4 regions of the Qiania dongpingensis genome follow, and region 2 is predicted to be linked to each of the others. Evidence: riboswitches for the same ligand, from Rfam matches in the RefSeq annotation. Region 2 holds a riboswitch; each other region holds the start of a gene.
The links. Region 2 has a riboswitch for ZMP and ZTP ahead of purH (bifunctional phosphoribosylaminoimidazolecarboxamide formyltransferase/IMP cyclohydrolase). Riboswitches for the same ligand answer to the same signal wherever they lie in the genome.
Positions count from the first base shown of each region.

Region 1: another riboswitch for ZMP and ZTP. It lies ahead of H9Q78_RS06780 (formate/nitrite transporter family protein); the one in region 2 lies ahead of purH (bifunctional phosphoribosylaminoimidazolecarboxamide formyltransferase/IMP cyclohydrolase).
Region 3: another riboswitch for ZMP and ZTP. It lies ahead of H9Q78_RS04175 (NAD(P)-binding protein); the one in region 2 lies ahead of purH (bifunctional phosphoribosylaminoimidazolecarboxamide formyltransferase/IMP cyclohydrolase).
Region 4: another riboswitch for ZMP and ZTP. It lies ahead of H9Q78_RS07815 (formate--tetrahydrofolate ligase); the one in region 2 lies ahead of purH (bifunctional phosphoribosylaminoimidazolecarboxamide formyltransferase/IMP cyclohydrolase).

Region 1 is NZ_CP060634.1:1,422,359-1,426,317, forward strand. Features, by position in the region: gene H9Q78_RS06775 (MATE family efflux transporter) at 1-418, shown strand, start outside; gene H9Q78_RS06780 (formate/nitrite transporter family protein) at 508-1,275, opposite strand; ZMP/ZTP riboswitch at 1,465-1,546, opposite strand; gene yajC (preprotein translocase subunit YajC) at 1,602-1,883, opposite strand; gene tgt (tRNA guanosine(34) transglycosylase Tgt) at 1,910-3,055, opposite strand; gene secD (protein translocase subunit SecD) at 3,068-3,959, opposite strand, start outside.
Region 2 is NZ_CP060634.1:704,497-708,455, reverse strand. Features, by position in the region: gene H9Q78_RS03360 (putative ABC transporter permease) at 1-99, shown strand, start outside; gene H9Q78_RS03355 (aldo/keto reductase) at 199-1,224, opposite strand; ZMP/ZTP riboswitch at 1,394-1,476, shown strand; gene purH (bifunctional phosphoribosylaminoimidazolecarboxamide formyltransferase/IMP cyclohydrolase) at 1,529-3,079, shown strand; gene H9Q78_RS03345 (hypothetical protein) at 3,485-3,667, shown strand.
Region 3 is NZ_CP060634.1:895,536-899,494, reverse strand. Features, by position in the region: gene H9Q78_RS04190 (GGDEF domain-containing protein) at 1-330, shown strand, start outside; gene H9Q78_RS04185 (alpha/beta hydrolase) at 446-1,417, shown strand; gene H9Q78_RS04180 (DUF1905 domain-containing protein) at 1,582-1,851, shown strand; ZMP/ZTP riboswitch at 1,922-2,006, shown strand; gene H9Q78_RS04175 (NAD(P)-binding protein) at 2,158-3,959, shown strand, end outside.
Region 4 is NZ_CP060634.1:1,673,025-1,676,983, reverse strand. Features, by position in the region: gene proS (proline--tRNA ligase) at 1-1,136, shown strand, start outside; ZMP/ZTP riboswitch at 1,510-1,593, shown strand; gene H9Q78_RS07815 (formate--tetrahydrofolate ligase) at 1,695-3,368, shown strand; gene H9Q78_RS07810 (CCA tRNA nucleotidyltransferase) at 3,616-3,959, shown strand, end outside.

The sequences.
Region 1 (3,959 bases), 720 kb from region 2:
CAAACGGGAAACGGACGCCATCCGGATCTCTCTGATGATCTCCGTAGCAGTGATGGCTGCCGGCACTCTCCTGTCGCAGGCCATACCGGTCCCCATTCTGCAGATCTTCAACTCGGATAAAAGCATGCTGTCCATGGGAGAAACAGCCCTCCGGATCATCAGCATCGGTTTTATCCCCTCGGCCCTCGGAATCATTACCTCAGCGGTATTTGAGTCCATCGGAAAAGGCCTGCCCAGCCTGAGTGTCACGCTGCTTCGCCAGCTGGTCTTTGTTCTTCCTCTGGCTTTCCTTCTTTCCCGGGCATTCGGCCTGGACGGCGTCTGGACTGCCCTGCCTGTATCAGAAGCGCTCACAGCCGTATATGCCGGAGTCCTGCTCACAAAAGAGCTGAAAAAGCAGAGAGAAGTCCACTTTTAAAGATTTATGTGGTGTACGGATGCAAAACAGCGTGCCGTCTACCCACGGCACGCTGCTCTTTTTTTGATACCTTCTATATCTATTATCGTTTATTTTCTGCTGATCAGGTAGTAAGGAAGTGCGGTGAATACGATGCCTCCTACCATATTGCCCAGGGTAACGAACAGCAGATTATTCAAAACGCCGCCAATGGAGATCGCCACGCCGTTGGGGTCAAGGAGTCCAACGCTGAAGAATGTCATGTTTGCAACACTATGCTCACAGCTGCACACCATGAAGATCATGATACACCATACGGTCATGATCAGCTTGCCGGATTCGGATTTCATTTTGATCCCGCACCATACAGCCAGACATACGCAGATGTTGCAGATGATTCCTTTAAAGAAAAGCACAAGCGCCGGCGCAGAAGCTTTTGCCGCGGCAGCTGTTGCGAAATATGTACCGACATCACCGGTAGGAACCTTCGTAAAATGAAACAAGACGGAAATCAAAACAGAACCCACCAGGTTTCCGATATAGCAGAATATCCAGAGTTTGATGGCTCCGCCCCAGCTGATCTCTTTTTTCATGGCCGCGGAAGACATCACAAAGTTATTGCCGGTAAAAAGCTCGGCACCGGCCATGATAACAAGGCTCAGTGCGGATGCAAACAGGAAACTGGTGGTGATCTTCACCGCGCCGGTGGCCCCTGCCGCCGTCATGATACCGCCCATGGTAAAGCTTATGAGACCGCCAAGACCAATGAACATACCGGCCACCATGGCAGAGATGAAATAACCGAGCGGGTTATTTTTCATAAAATTCAGCTTGTTCTTTCCCGCATTCGCCACTGCTTGAAACTCGTCTTTAAACATAATACTGCTCCTCCTTTAAACGCGCCATCCTGCAGAAACCCCATTTTATACCTTCCGCACATGGCCTGTGTGATGTGGGCACCCACTTTGTCCAGCCCCCGCCCCCTCTGCCTCCACTCCGGAAACTCCGTCTGCCAAAGGCCTGCATATCCCTCCAGGATACAAAAAAGGACAGCATCCGTGATCTACAAATGCTGCCCAGACGGTCGGCTCATATGGGCTTCGACTGCACCGTGTTTCTCACGTTTGCCCGTCAGCAATCGAAACCTTCGTTCTATGTTAATAATATAACACACCTTCCAAAATACGTCAACCTCTTTTACCGATTATTCTGCAACTTCTGCTTTTTCCACATTGGCAATCGCAGTCTTCTCCATGGGGATACGGCAGTTCTTGTTGCTTCCGAACTCTACGATCACCACATCATCTGTGATATCGATGATAACGCCGTAGAAACCGCTTGTTGTCACCACACTGTCTCCAATCTCCAGGCTGGAAATCAGGGACTGCAGTTTTTTCTGCTGTTTTTTCTGGGGCCTGATCGCGATAAAATACATGAAACCGATGATGACCACAATATAAATAACCCAAAAACCTACACCGCCCATACCGCTGGCTGTCACAAAATTCATATTCATTCTCCTTTTTCCATTTCAGGACGGCTCATGCGCCCCAGTTTTTCTTTTTTATATTCCGCAAAACGATGCTCTTCAATCGCTTCCCGAATCTCTTTCATCATTGTATTATAAAAATATAGATTATGCAAGACGCAAAAACGCATCCCCAGCATTTCTTTGGCTTTCAAAAGATGGCGGATATAAGCCCTGCTGTACCGCCGGCACACCGGGCAGCCGCATCCTTCTTCTATGGGTCTGTCATCCAGCTCGTATTTGGCGTTGAACAGATTCATCTTTCCATGGTCAGTATAGACATGGCCGTGACGCCCGTTTCTCGTAGGATATACGCAGTCAAAGAAGTCCACGCCCCGTTCCACCGCTTCCAGGATATTGGCAGGAGTGCCGACTCCCATTAAATACGTGGGCTTGTCCTCCGGAAGATGCGGCACCGTTACATCCAGTATCCGGTACATCTCTTCATGAGTCTCTCCCACAGCCAGTCCTCCTACGGCATACCCGTCCAGATCCATTTCGGAAATGATATCCGCGTGCCGGATCCGTATGTCCTCCAGAGTTCCCCCCTGATTGATCCCGAATAAAAGCTGATGGCGGTTTATGGTATCCGGCAGGCCGTTCAGCCTCTCCATCTCCGCCTTACATCTGGCCAGCCATCTGGTAGTCCTCTCCACAGAGTTCTGAATATATTCCCTCTCCGCCTTGGCCGGCGCACATTCATCAAACGCCATGGCGATGGTAGAAGCCAGATTGGACTGGATCCTCATGCTTTCCTCCGGTCCCATAAAAATCTTCCGTCCGTCCACATGAGAGTTGAAATACACGCCCTCTTCTTTGATCTTCCGAAGCCCTGCCAGGGAAAACACCTGAAATCCGCCGGAATCCGTCAGGATCGGCTTGTCCCAGGACATGAACTTATGAAGACCGCCCAGCTTTTTCACCGTCTCATCTCCGGGCCGGACATGCAGATGATAGGTATTGGACAGCTCCACCTGTGTGCCGATCTGCTCCAGATCCGAGGTGGCCACGGCTCCCTTAATGGCAGCCGCAGTCCCGACATTCATAAAGACCGGAGTCTCTATCACACCGTGCACCGTTTCGAGCCGGGCTCTTTTGGCCCTTCCGTCCTTCGTCAATATTTTATACATAAATACCGCCTGTTATTTCGTTTCTTTTTTTCTCATCTTAGTCTTCATTAAGTACCAGATAGGGCCCGTCAGGAATACGGAAGAATACGCTCCGCACACAATGCCCACGATCAGCGGCAGTGCAAATTCCCGGATCGAGGACACGCCCATCAGAAATAGCACGAATACCATGATAAAGGTGGTCAGGGAAGTATAAATACTCCTGGTCAGCGTCTGGTTGATGCTCAAGTTCACCACCTCGCTCAGTTCAGCCCTGGCGCCCATGGCCTTCTGGTTCTCACGGATACGGTCAAAGATCACGATGGTGGCATTGATGGAGTATCCCACAATGGTCAGCATACAAGCGATAAAGGTATTGCCGACGCTCCACTTGGTGATGGCATAAAAGGCCAGGACGATCAGCACGTCATGGACCAGTGCCAGGACTGCGCTGGTCGCGAACCGGATATCCTTAAACCGGAACCAGATATAGATCAGCATGAATATGGTAGCTACCACCACAGAGAGAATCGCGTCTCGTTTCATCTCTGAACTTACAGTCGCGCTGATGCTGTCCGCCTTGATGCTCTCCGTATCAACCCCGTACGCTTCCTCCAGCTTGCTGTTCAGCTGCTCTCTTTCATCCACCGACAAGGTCCTGGTCTTTATGATGACCTCATTGGTGCCGCTCACCTTCTGCGTCTCAACATTGGCATCGCCGGTCACTTCCTCCACAAGAGGAACCACATCGCTGTGGATGGTCTCCATGGATAAATCTTCATTAAAGGTAACGTTAGTGGAAGTGCCGCCCTGGAACTCCAGGCTGTAGTTGAGGATGCTTCCCTGTTCTCCTCCCGCGTAAACGCCCATGGCCACAAAACCGGCAGCGATCACCACCAATGAACAGATGATGCATATATATTTT
Region 2 (3,959 bases):
GTGGAGCGGATTCCGGCCCGGATGCTCTATGGACTCAGCACGAGTATCGTACTCGTCATAATAATAGATTTTATCGCCACGGTCAGGCGATGGATGTAAAGCTTTCAGCTGATAGGGTTTCGGTTTATGAGCGGTACAGGGCAAAAGAAAAACGCTTCCAAAATGAAAGGAAGCGTTTTTCTTTATATCCGATGATCTTTACAAGGGTTTTCCTGCAAGCACTTCTTTGTAATCCTTATAGTTCTCCGCCAAAAGGTCCGGCGTGTTCAGCCCGTAGGGACATTTCTTCATACAGTTTCCGCAGTGGATACAGTCCTCGATCTTTGCCATCATGGCCTGTGATTCAGGAGTCAGATGGCCGGCTGAAGGAGAACGGCGCAGAAGCAGAGACATCCTGGCACAGTCGTCTATCTTAATGTGGGCCGGACATGTGGGCATACAGTAGCCGCAGCCGCGGCAGAAGCTTCCGGACAGAGTCTCCCGCTCTTTGGCGATGAAGGAGGACAGATCCTCAGTCATCACAGGAGGGTTGTCAATATAGGACAGGAATTCATCCAGCTCCTTTTCCCTCTGTACGCCCCAGATGGGCAGTACGTTGTCATATTGGGCCTCAAAAGCGTATGCGGCGGCAGAATTAGTGATCAGTCCGCCGGACAAGGCTTTCATGGCGATAAAGCCCATATTGTGCTCTTTGCAGGCGTTCACGATTTCAATGTCCTTTTCTGAAGCCAGATAGCAGAACGGGAACTGGAGCGTATCATACAGATCGGACTCTATGGCTTCCATGGCCACATGAAGCCGGTGATTGGTGATGCTGATATGCCGGATTTTCCCCTGCTCTTTGGCTTTGAGCATCGCTTCATAAAGCCCAGTGCCATCCCCGGGCTTCGGGCAGAAATCCGGGTTGTGGAACTGCAGGATATCCACGTAGTCGGTCTGAAGGTTCTTCAGGCTGGTATGTAAGTCGTCCCAGAAGCCCTCCACCGTGGTGGACGCAGTTTTCGTAGAAATATAAAGCTTGTCCCGGATTCCCTTGAAGGCATAGCCGACCTTTTCTTCGCTGTCCGAATACTGACGTGCCGTGTCAAAAAAGTTGATGCCGTTGTCATAGGCTTTCCGGAGAAGATATGCCGCGTCCTCTTTGGAGATCCTCTGGATGGGCAAGGCGCCGAAACCATTCTTGTTGACAGTGATTCCTGTTTTTCCAAGTGTTACTGTAACCATACGATACCTCCCAATCATTAGAAAATACTCATTCTCATTAAGAGAAGTATAGTAGGGAAAGGAGGGAATGTCAACCTGGCCGGAAAGAATACCGAAAGGAAAATTTCCGTGAAATCAAAGAAAAGGACTTGTCAAGATTTCTTTTTTATTGTAATATCATAGTGTAAATGCAAGACCGTGCGACTGGCGGAGAGTAGGAGTACCTACGGGGAGCGCGGGATAATATATGAGCCGACCGCCTGGGCAGCCTGAAGGATACTATGGGTTACTCAGGCGTTTTTCTTTTTTAGAAAGGAGCATGAAAATGAGAGCGTTGATCAGCGTATCAGACAAGACCGGCATCGTGGAACTGGCAAAGGAACTCACAAAGCTGGGAGTGGAAATCATCTCTACAGGCGGAACTTACAAAAAACTTACGGACGAGGGAGTAAAGGCCATCGAGGTATCCGAGCTGACTGGATTTCCGGAGTGCCTGGACGGGCGTGTGAAGACCCTCCATCCGATCGTACATGCAGGCCTTTTGGCCATGCGTTCCAATCCGTCTCATATGAAACAGCTTAAGGAGCTGGGAATTCAGCCGATCGACATGGTCATCGTGAACCTGTATCCTTTCAAAGCTACTATCATGAAGGATGACGTGACTCGTGCAGACGCGGTGGAAAATATCGACATAGGCGGTCCTACGATGCTCCGCGCGGCTGCGAAGAATTACCAGGATGTGGCGGTGATCGTGGATCCCAGGGATTATGAGACAGTGCTTAAGGAGATGAAAGAGGATGGAAAGGTATCCCTGGATACCAAGTTCTATCTGATGCAGAAGGTGTTCATGCATACCTCCAACTATGACACCATGATAGCCGATTATCTGAAAGCAGAGCGGAAAGATTATGATCTGCCCGAGACGCTGACCATGACCTTTGAAAAGGTACAGGATATGCGGTATGGGGAGAATCCCCATCAGAAGGCCGCATTCTACCGGGAAGTAGGCAAGAAAAAGGGCACGCTGGATATGGCGGAGCAGTTAAACGGCAAAGAGCTTTCCTTTAATAATATCAATGATGCTAACGGAGCATTGGAGCTCTGCAAGGAATATGACGAGCCGACCGTAGTGGCCAGCAAACACGGAAATCCCTGCGGCGTAGGCAGCGCAGCTACCATTGAGGAAGCATGGGACAAGGCTTATGCGGCAGACAACGTATCTATTTTCGGCGGGATTGTGGCGATCAACAGAGAAGTCACGGCGCCCATGGCGAAAAAGATGGCGGAGGTCTTCCTGGAGGTCATCATCGCTCCTTCCTATGAAAAAGAAGCGTTGGATATTCTCTGTGAGAAGAAAAATGTACGCGTATTAAGACTGCCTGATATCACGGCCATGCAGAGGGAAACGGCTCTCGACTTAAAGAAAGTGAACGGCGGTCTGATCGTCCAGGGCATCGACAACAAGCTGATCGGCGATGAGCTTAAGGTGGTGACGGACAGGCAGCCTTCCGATCAGGAAATGGAAGACATGATGTTCGCCTGGAAGATGGTGAAGTACGTGAAATCCAACGGCATTGCGCTGGCAAAGAATAAACAGTCCGTAGGCATTGGGCCTGGACAGGTGAACAGGATCTGGGCGACCAAGCAGTCTGTGGAGCATGCCGGAGAGCTGATTGGACCGGATGCGACGAAGGGGGCGGTCATGGCTTCCGATGCGTTCTTCCCCTTCCCCGATTGTGTGGAAGCGGCTCACGAAGCTGGTATTACAGCCATCATCCAGCCCGGTGGAGCGATGCGCGACCAGCTGTCCATCGACAAATGCAACGAATATGGCATAGCAATGGTATTTACCGGTATGAGACATTTCCGTCATTGATGCCGGAAGAATAGGAAAATGAAAGACCCCGGAGGCCGGAAGGCCGCGGGGTCTTTGTAGTTCTCGCTGTATAGTTACTTCTTTTCAAAATAAAAAATTTCAATTCGCTGTTTGAGGAAATCCGATCCCATCCAGTCGGTCCTTTCCAACTGACATGGATAAACCTTAATTTTTCCATGTCAGATTCCAACAAAAATCCGTATGATATGCGATTTTTGCCTCCCTGCGTCTGGAAAAATTCTGCTAACGCCTTTGCGGCGCTCGCCTTACGATGGAATCGAATCATTCCTCCTGCGCCTCTTTCCGCACCGGGATAAGGCTTCCGCGTGTTTTGAAAACCATTGGAGCGGACACTGCAGCCCGCTGCGGTGCGCGCGCGGGCTGTTGGTTCTGATCTGGATACTTTTGGAAATCAGAACCTTCCATTGCTGCCAGAATGGTGCGGCAGGCAGGATACCGGCAGAAAGATTCCGGGCCGGCCTAAAGGTGAGCGCCGCAGGGCAGCGGCCGGTGTTCCCCAGGCGGATGGAGGCAGAAACGAAAAATACCGATTCCGTTTCTGAGCGAACCGGAGACGGGAAATCATAAAGATTTCCCGTCGACATGTGAGCGGTACTCCCGGAGCGGGGATAAAGCGGCCCCTGCATCGCCAGCGAACCGAAATCGTGACGGTCCGGAACTTCTGCCGGTGTCTAACTGGGGCTTGGCCGGAGCTTACTAAGAATGATTCCAAAAAGTGTTTTGTATCATACTCTAGGGCATCCCTTAATTTATACCCTCCGGGCAGGCGCACTTCGTGCGGCAAGGTATAATTTCGCAGATTGCATTATACAAGTGAAATATTGCACAGGTTTATGCTATAATAGCCTGTGATGAAAAA
Region 3 (3,959 bases), 190 kb from region 2:
GAAATCAATGATACGATGGGGCACAATGTAGGAGATCATGTTTTAAAAGCTATGGCAGCTCTGTTGAATGAGATTTTTCAGGAAGATAATTACTCTCTCTATCGAATTGGAGGAGATGAATTTGCGGTTCTTGCGGTAAACGCAACAGAGCAGCAGCTATTATGCAGGCTTCAATTATTGAGATGCAAAACAGATGCAGACAAAATAACTCTGCCATGCAGCCTGTCTGCCGGATACTCTTTCGTTGACCCAAAAGAGAATAATGCTGTGGAACAGGCATTTATTCGAGCAGATAGGATGATGTATAGTGATAAACACAGCAGGAAATAGGATTGCTGGTCCAGAATAATATGGTTTAAACATTTAAAGAGTTTGGAATATTCTAATCCTATAATCGTTTTGCTGCGTTTGGCAGGACAGGAAAACCGGGAGGATTAGGAATAAAATGAGAAGAAGAATTTCACTGGAACCAGAGGCGGTGGCGGTAAGCAATGCGAATTCCGTACCGCCCCTTATTTTTCAGCTTCCCCCCTGCGAGGGGCGGGAGGTACTGGAAAAAGCACAGGATGCGCCGGTATGTATGTATCCGGCTTGTATACAGAAAACAATGGTGAATACCGGAGAATGGGGGAAAGTACGGGTCTTTGTGGTCAGGCCGGAACGAGTCTCCTGCCCGGCAAATGTGATATTTTACATTCATGGAGCGGGATGGGTATTCGGAAGCTTCCATACTCATGAGAAGCTGGTCAGGGAACTTGCCGCAAGGACGGGTTCTGTCCTGGTGTTCCCGGAGTATTCCCGGGCGCCGGAAGCGCGTTATCCGGTAGCTATCGAACAGTGTTATCACATACTTTGTATGCTGCCTGCATTGCTCAGACAAATGGGAATAGAGATGAACCCGGCCGCGCTGACAGTGGCGGGGGACAGCGCTGGAGGAAATATGGCTATTGCCATGACACTGATGGCAAAATACCGGGGAGGGCCCTGCATCCATAAACAGCTTTTGTATTATCCGGTGACAAATGCCTGCTTTGATACTTGCACCTATCGGCAATTCGCGGTAGACTACTATCTTTACAGAGCCGGGATGATGTGGTTCTGGAATCAATATACAGTGTCAGAATGTGACAGGAATCAGATTACTGCTTCTCCGCTGCGGGCGGGAAGAGAACAGCTGGAAGGCCTGCCCGCCGCTATGATAATCAATGGGGAGGCAGACGTTCTGAGAGACGAAGGAGAGGCTTACGCGAGAAAGCTTAGGGAAGCGGGGGCAGAAGTGACTGCTGTGCGGTTTCAGGCAATCATCCATGATTTTGTGATGCTGAACGAGCTGGATCAGACGAGAGCCTGCCGCGCCGCTATGGATGTCTCTGTGGAATGGCTGAACAGAGAAAGCTGCCCTGTGCCTTGCTGCTGATCGACTATTTTTGGTAAGCTTTTTTACTCTTGTGATGGCATGTATGACAAACGGTATTTATACGAATCCTAAGTATATACCCAAGTGTATGTATAAAGGGTTCGCCGGCGGACAATGAACAATAGGAGCAGAAAGATGGTGACAGGAACATGGAAGATAAAAAGATGGAAGGGAAGAAATATGAGTTTGACGCTGTCATAAAAAAGGTTCCGGATATGGACGGAGCATATGTGGAATTTCCTTTCGATGTCAGAAAAGAGTTTGGAAAAGGCAGGGTAAAGGTACATGCAGAATTCGACGGAGAGCCGTATGACGGAAGCCTTGTCAGGATGGGAACGCCTGGCCATATTCTGGGAATACGAAAGGATATCCGGTCAAAAATCGGCAGACAGCCGGGGGATATCGTACATGTCGTACTTACAGAACGCCGTTGATTTCTTCGTATTTTTATTGAAAGGAATTCTTGACAATACAATAACAATATGATATGGTAGGGAAAAGACAAGAGATTTTCATCGCTGGCGGAATCAGTGGAAGAACCACGGGGTGATGAAAGTTTAGGAATTAGCCGACCGTCTGGGCAACATTTGTTGATGAAACGAATGTTGCCTTTTTTTATACTCTGCATTTCAGGGGAGAAGCTTTTCTAGAGGCAGAGTTACATAAAATGTTTTCTTTCGTGGGGGAAACCAAGGGGAAACAAGCGGTAAGTAAACAAGCAAGAGAAGGAGGAGGTATTGATGAGCAGATTAAGTATCATCACTCAAAACAAGGCTCAGACCACAGTAGAGGAGCTCTACAAGGATCTGGAGCGGCGTATCAGCGCGAGTCCGCCAGGACTGTGTCCCGTTGATCTGGCGTCATCTTTCCTTAAGATGTGCCATGCCCAGTCATGTGGGAAATGCGTTCCCTGCCGTGTGGGCCTGGGACAGCTGCAGAAGTTGATGGAAGACGTGCTGAACGGGGAAGCGACTCTGGAGACGATTGACCTGATTGAAAAAACAGCAAAGAATATTTTCTATTCCGCAGACTGCGCCATTGGGTATGAGGCTGCGAAAATGGTATTAAAGGGAATCAAGGGATTCCGGGATGATTTTGAAGAGCATATTCTGAGAGGCCGCTGCAAGTTTGAGCTGAACCAGCCTGTGCCTTGTGTATCACAATGTCCCGCGGGAGTGGACATTCCCGGTTATATTGCCCTGGTGGCAGAGGGCCGCTACGGCGACGCGATCCGCCTGATCCGAAAAGACAATCCGATGCCTTCCGTATGCGGGCTTATCTGCGAGCATCCCTGTGAAGTGCGCTGCCGCAGGACGATGATCGATGATCCTGTGAATATCCGCGGACTGAAGAGATTTGCCGTAGATCATGCGGGCGACGTGCCGCTTCCCGTACCCGCGGTGCCTACGGGGAAAAAAGTGGCTGTTATCGGCGGAGGCCCCGGCGGTATCAGCGCGGCTTATTATCTGACCTTAATGGGCCATGATGTGACGATTCTGGAACAGAGGAAGAAGTTGGGCGGCATGCTCCGCTACGGGATTCCCAATTACCGGCTGCCCAGAGAGGTTCTTGACAGAGAGATTGAGCATTTGCTCAGCATCGGAGTTAAAGTAGAGACCGGGGTGTCTGTGGGCGAGAACCCCAGCATAACGGATCTGAAAAACGAATATGACGCGATTTATATCGCGATCGGCGCTCACATTGACAGAAAGATCGGCATTGAAGGCGAAGATGCCAACGGCGTGGTTTCTGCCGTGGAACTGCTCCGCGGGATTGGCGACGGCGAAATGCCTGATTTCAGCGGCAAGGATATCGTAGTCATCGGCGGCGGAAACGTAGCCATGGACGTGGCGCGGTCAGCAATCCGTCTGGGTGCGAAGCGTCTGCGTATTGCATATAGGCGCAGAGCCGTGGATATGACGGCCATGCCGGAAGAAGTCGCGGGAGCGGTGGAGGAAGGATGCGAGCTTCTCGATCTTCATGCCCCTCTGCGTGTGGAAAAGGATGCGGACGGAAATGTGGCGGCCCTTTGGGTGAAGCCTCAGATCATCGGACCGGTAAAAAATGGAAGACCTGTGCCTGTGAATTCTTCTGAAGAGGATGTCCGTCTCTCCTGTGATATGGTAATCGTGGCCATCGGACAGGGCATTGAGTCCAAGGCTTTTGAGAAACAAGGCATTCCTGTGAAACGCGGAGTCATCGAAGCGCTTAACTGGAGTGGTGTGAATGCAAAGGATATCACCGGCGTGTTTGCCGGCGGCGACTGCGTGACAGGACCTGCCACCGTAATCCGCGCAATTGCGGCCGGAAAGGTTGCCGCCGCGAATATTGATGAGTATCTTGGCTTCAAGCATACGATTTCCGTGGATGTGCAGATTCCCAAGGTCCGCCTGGATGACAGGAAGAGCTGTGCCCGCGCGAACATGAAGGAGCGCCAGCCTTCCGACAGAGCGAAGGATTTCGATCTGATCGAATGCGGCATGACCTGCGAAGAAGCGAGCCAGGAAGCGAGACGGTGCCTGCGGTGTGACCACTTTGGCTT
Region 4 (3,959 bases), 970 kb from region 2:
GTCTAGAAACCTTGCCGGAGAGACTTTGTGTGCGTCCGACCTCCGAGACTCTGTTCTGCGATTTTTATTCCAGGATCATCCAGTCCCACAGAGACCTGCCGAAGCTTTATAACCAGTGGTGTTCTGTAGTCCGCTGGGAAAAGACGACGCGTCCGTTCCTGCGTTCCGCCGAATTTTTATGGCAGGAAGGTCATACCGCCCATGCTACAGAGGAAGAAGCGGAAGCTCGGACCATTCAGATGTTGAATGTTTATGCGGATTTCTGTGAAGAGGAATTGGCCATACCGGTGATAAAAGGACGCAAGACAGATAAAGAAAAGTTTGCCGGCGCTCATTCCACCTACACCATTGAAGCGCTTATGCACGACGGCAAGGCGCTTCAGTCCGGGACCAGCCATAATTTCGGCGACGGATTCGCAAAGGCCTTTGATATTCAGTATTCTGACAGCCAGAATCAGCTTCAGTACGTGCACCAGACGTCATGGGGCATGTCTACCCGTATCATCGGCGCGCTCATTATGGTGCATGGAGACGACAGCGGCCTGAAGCTTCCTCCGAGGATCGCGCCGGTGCAGGCAATGGTGATTCCGATTTCTCAGAGAAAAGAAGGCGTGATGGAAAAGGCCGCTTCTCTCCGTGACGTACTGAAAGAAGCCGGTATCCGCGTGAAGCTGGATGATTCCGACAAGAGTCCGGGCTGGAAATTCAGTGAACAGGAAATGAGAGGAATCCCTATCCGCGTGGAAATTGGTCCGAAGGATATGGAACAGAACCAGGCGGTGATCGTCCGCCGCGATACCCGTGAAAAGCTTGTGGTATCACTGGATGAGCTGGCAGAAAAGGCAAAAGAGATCCTGGATTGTATCCAGAAGGATATGCTGGCTCGGGCAAAGGAGCATTTGAAGGAGCACACCTATGTGGCCAGGGACTATGAAGAATTCAAGAAGATCGTGGCAGAGAAGCCGGGATTTGTAAAGATGATGTGGTGCGGCGACGAGGCATGTGAGCTCAAGATCAAAGAGGATACAACGGCGACCTCACGCTGCATGCCGTTTGAGCAGGAACAGATCACGGATGTGTGCCCGGTATGCGGAAAGCCTGCAAAGACGATGGTATATTGGGGCAAAGCATATTAAAGATAAGTGAAATCATTTTTAATTAGCTCCTATCAAGCTCCAGCTAAACACCGGCAGAAGTTCCGGACCGTCACGATTTCGGTTCGCTGACGATGCAGGGGGCGTTTTATCTCCGCTCCAGGAGTACCACTCACATGTCGACGGAAAATCCTGATGATTTTCCTGTCTCCGTTTCTGCTTTCCTCCGCCTGGGGAACACCGGCCGCTGCTCTGCGGCGCCCGCCTTTAGGCCGGCCCGGAATCGGATTTCCTCTTGCCTTGTCAATCAGGCAGAGAAAACCTGTTTCGGGCATTTCCTGCTCAGGGGATGTATGAGAATCAAAATAGGTGCTTGACAAATGCTTAACAACGTGTTAGTATACAAATATCAAAACGAAGTTCCGATTACTGACGGATAATTGTGGAGTACCACAGTGGAATCGGAGCCATATAAGAGCCGACCGTCTGGGCAACATTTGTTTCTGAATGTTGTCCTTTTTTGTTCTCAAAAGCTGGAGGGTTAGCCGGCCGGGAGCAAAAAGGGCAGAAATATTTATATACATATAGGAGGGTATTATTATGGGATTCAAAAGTGACATTGAGATCGCACAGGAGTGCACAATGGCTCCGGTAACGGAGATCGCGGCAAAGGCAGGGATCGAGGAGAAGTACCTGGAGCAGTACGGAAAGTACAAAGCAAAGATCGATTACAACCTGTTGAAAGAGTCAGACAAGAAGGACGGAAAGCTGGTGCTGGTCACCGCCATCAACCCCACACCCGCAGGGGAAGGGAAGACGACGACGACGGTCGGCCTGGCAGACGGCCTCCAGAAGATCGGAAAGAACGTCATGGTAGCCCTGCGTGAGCCTTCCCTTGGGCCGGTGTTCGGCGTGAAGGGCGGAGCGGCAGGCGGCGGATACGCCCAGGTAGTGCCCATGGAGGACATCAACCTCCATTTCACCGGTGACTTCCACGCCATCGGAGCGGCGAACAACCTGCTGGCAGCCATGCTCGATAACCATATCTATCAGGGCAACGCCCTGAACATCGACCCCAGGAGGATCACCTGGAGGAGATGCGTGGACATGAACGACAGACAGCTGCGTTTTGTGGTGGACGGACTGGGCGGAAGGACGAACGGGATGCCCCGCGAGGACGGCTATGACATCACCGTGGCATCGGAGATCATGGCGGTGCTGTGCCTGGCATCCGACATCACGGATCTGAAGGCCCGTCTCTCCAGAGTCATCGTAGGATATACCTACGATCAGAAGCCTGTGACAGCAGGGGATCTGAACGCACAGGGAGCGATGACAGCCCTGTTAAAGGATGCGCTGAAGCCGAACCTGGTGCAGACACTGGAGCATGTGCCGGCCATCGTACACGGCGGCCCCTTCGCGAACATCGCCCATGGATGCAACTCGGTGATCGCGACAAAGATGGCGATGAAGCTGGGCGACTATGCGATCACAGAAGCTGGCTTCGGAGCAGACCTGGGAGCAGAGAAGTTCCTGGACATCAAGTGCCGGATGGCAGGGCTCAGGCCGTCGGCAGTAGTAGTGGTGGCGACGGTGAGAGCGCTGAAGCACCACGGAGGAGTGGCCAAGGCAGACCTCAACAATGAGAACCTGGAAGCATTGGAGAAGGGGCTCCCGAACCTGCTACAGCATGTGGACAATATGAAGAACGTATATAAGCTGCCCTGCGTAGTGGCGATCAACGCGTTCCCGACGGATACCAAGGCGGAGCTGGATCTTGTGGAAGCGAAGTGCCGTGAGCTGGGAGTGAACGTGGCGCTGTCCGAGGTATGGGCAAAAGGCGGAGAAGGCGGAGTGAAGCTGGCAGAGGAAGTAGTGCGCCTCTGTGAGGAGCCGAACGATTTCAGCTTTTCCTATGAGCTTGACGGCAGCATCGAAGAGAAGCTGGATACCATCGTGAAGAGAGTATACCATGGCAAGGGAGTGGTGCTGACGGCGGCAGCGAAGAAGCAGGCGAAGCAGCTGGAGGAGCTGGGCTATGGAGACTGCCCGATCTGTATGGCGAAGACGCAGTACAGCTTTTCGGATGACCAGAAGTTACTGGGAGCGCCGAAGGACTTCGAGGTGACGGTAAGGAACCTGAAGATATCGGCAGGAGCAGGATTCATCGTGGCATTGACAGGAGAGATCATGACGATGCCGGGACTGCCGAAGGTACCGGCTGCAGAGAAGATCGATGTGGATGAGAGCGGCAAGATCACTGGCCTGTTCTAATCCGGCATAACATTACTGATTATTTCTTTTTCATAGATTTGCGCCCGTTGTCTGACGGGCGGAGTTACAAGGGAGAGGGTTTTAAGCAATAGGGAAAGGCCATGTACAGTGGGGTGCATGGCCTTTTTTCTTGCCCTCTGAGTTTAAAATGTGGTATGATATATCCACGACTTGTCATAGCATGATATGACAGAGATCCGTGCCGCGGACGTTTCAGCTGCGGCGGAGGAAAGAGAGGGGCCTTGTTATGAAGATTGAGATTCCGCCTCATGTGGCTTCTATTATCGGTATCCTGGAGGAGGCTGGATATGAGGCCTATGCTGTGGGAGGCTGCGTCAGGGACACGCTTCTGGGGCGGGTGCCGGAGGACTGGGATATTACCACGTCGGCCAGGCCGGAGCAGGTGAAACGGCTCTTTCGGAGAACTGTGGATACTGGCATCCAGCATGGAACTGTCACGGTTCTCATGGGGAAATGCGGATATGAGGTGACCACATACCGTCTGGATGGAGAATACGAGGATGGGAGACATCCGAAGGACGTCACTTTTACGGCGAGCCTTAAAGAGGATCTCAGGCGGCGGGATTTTAC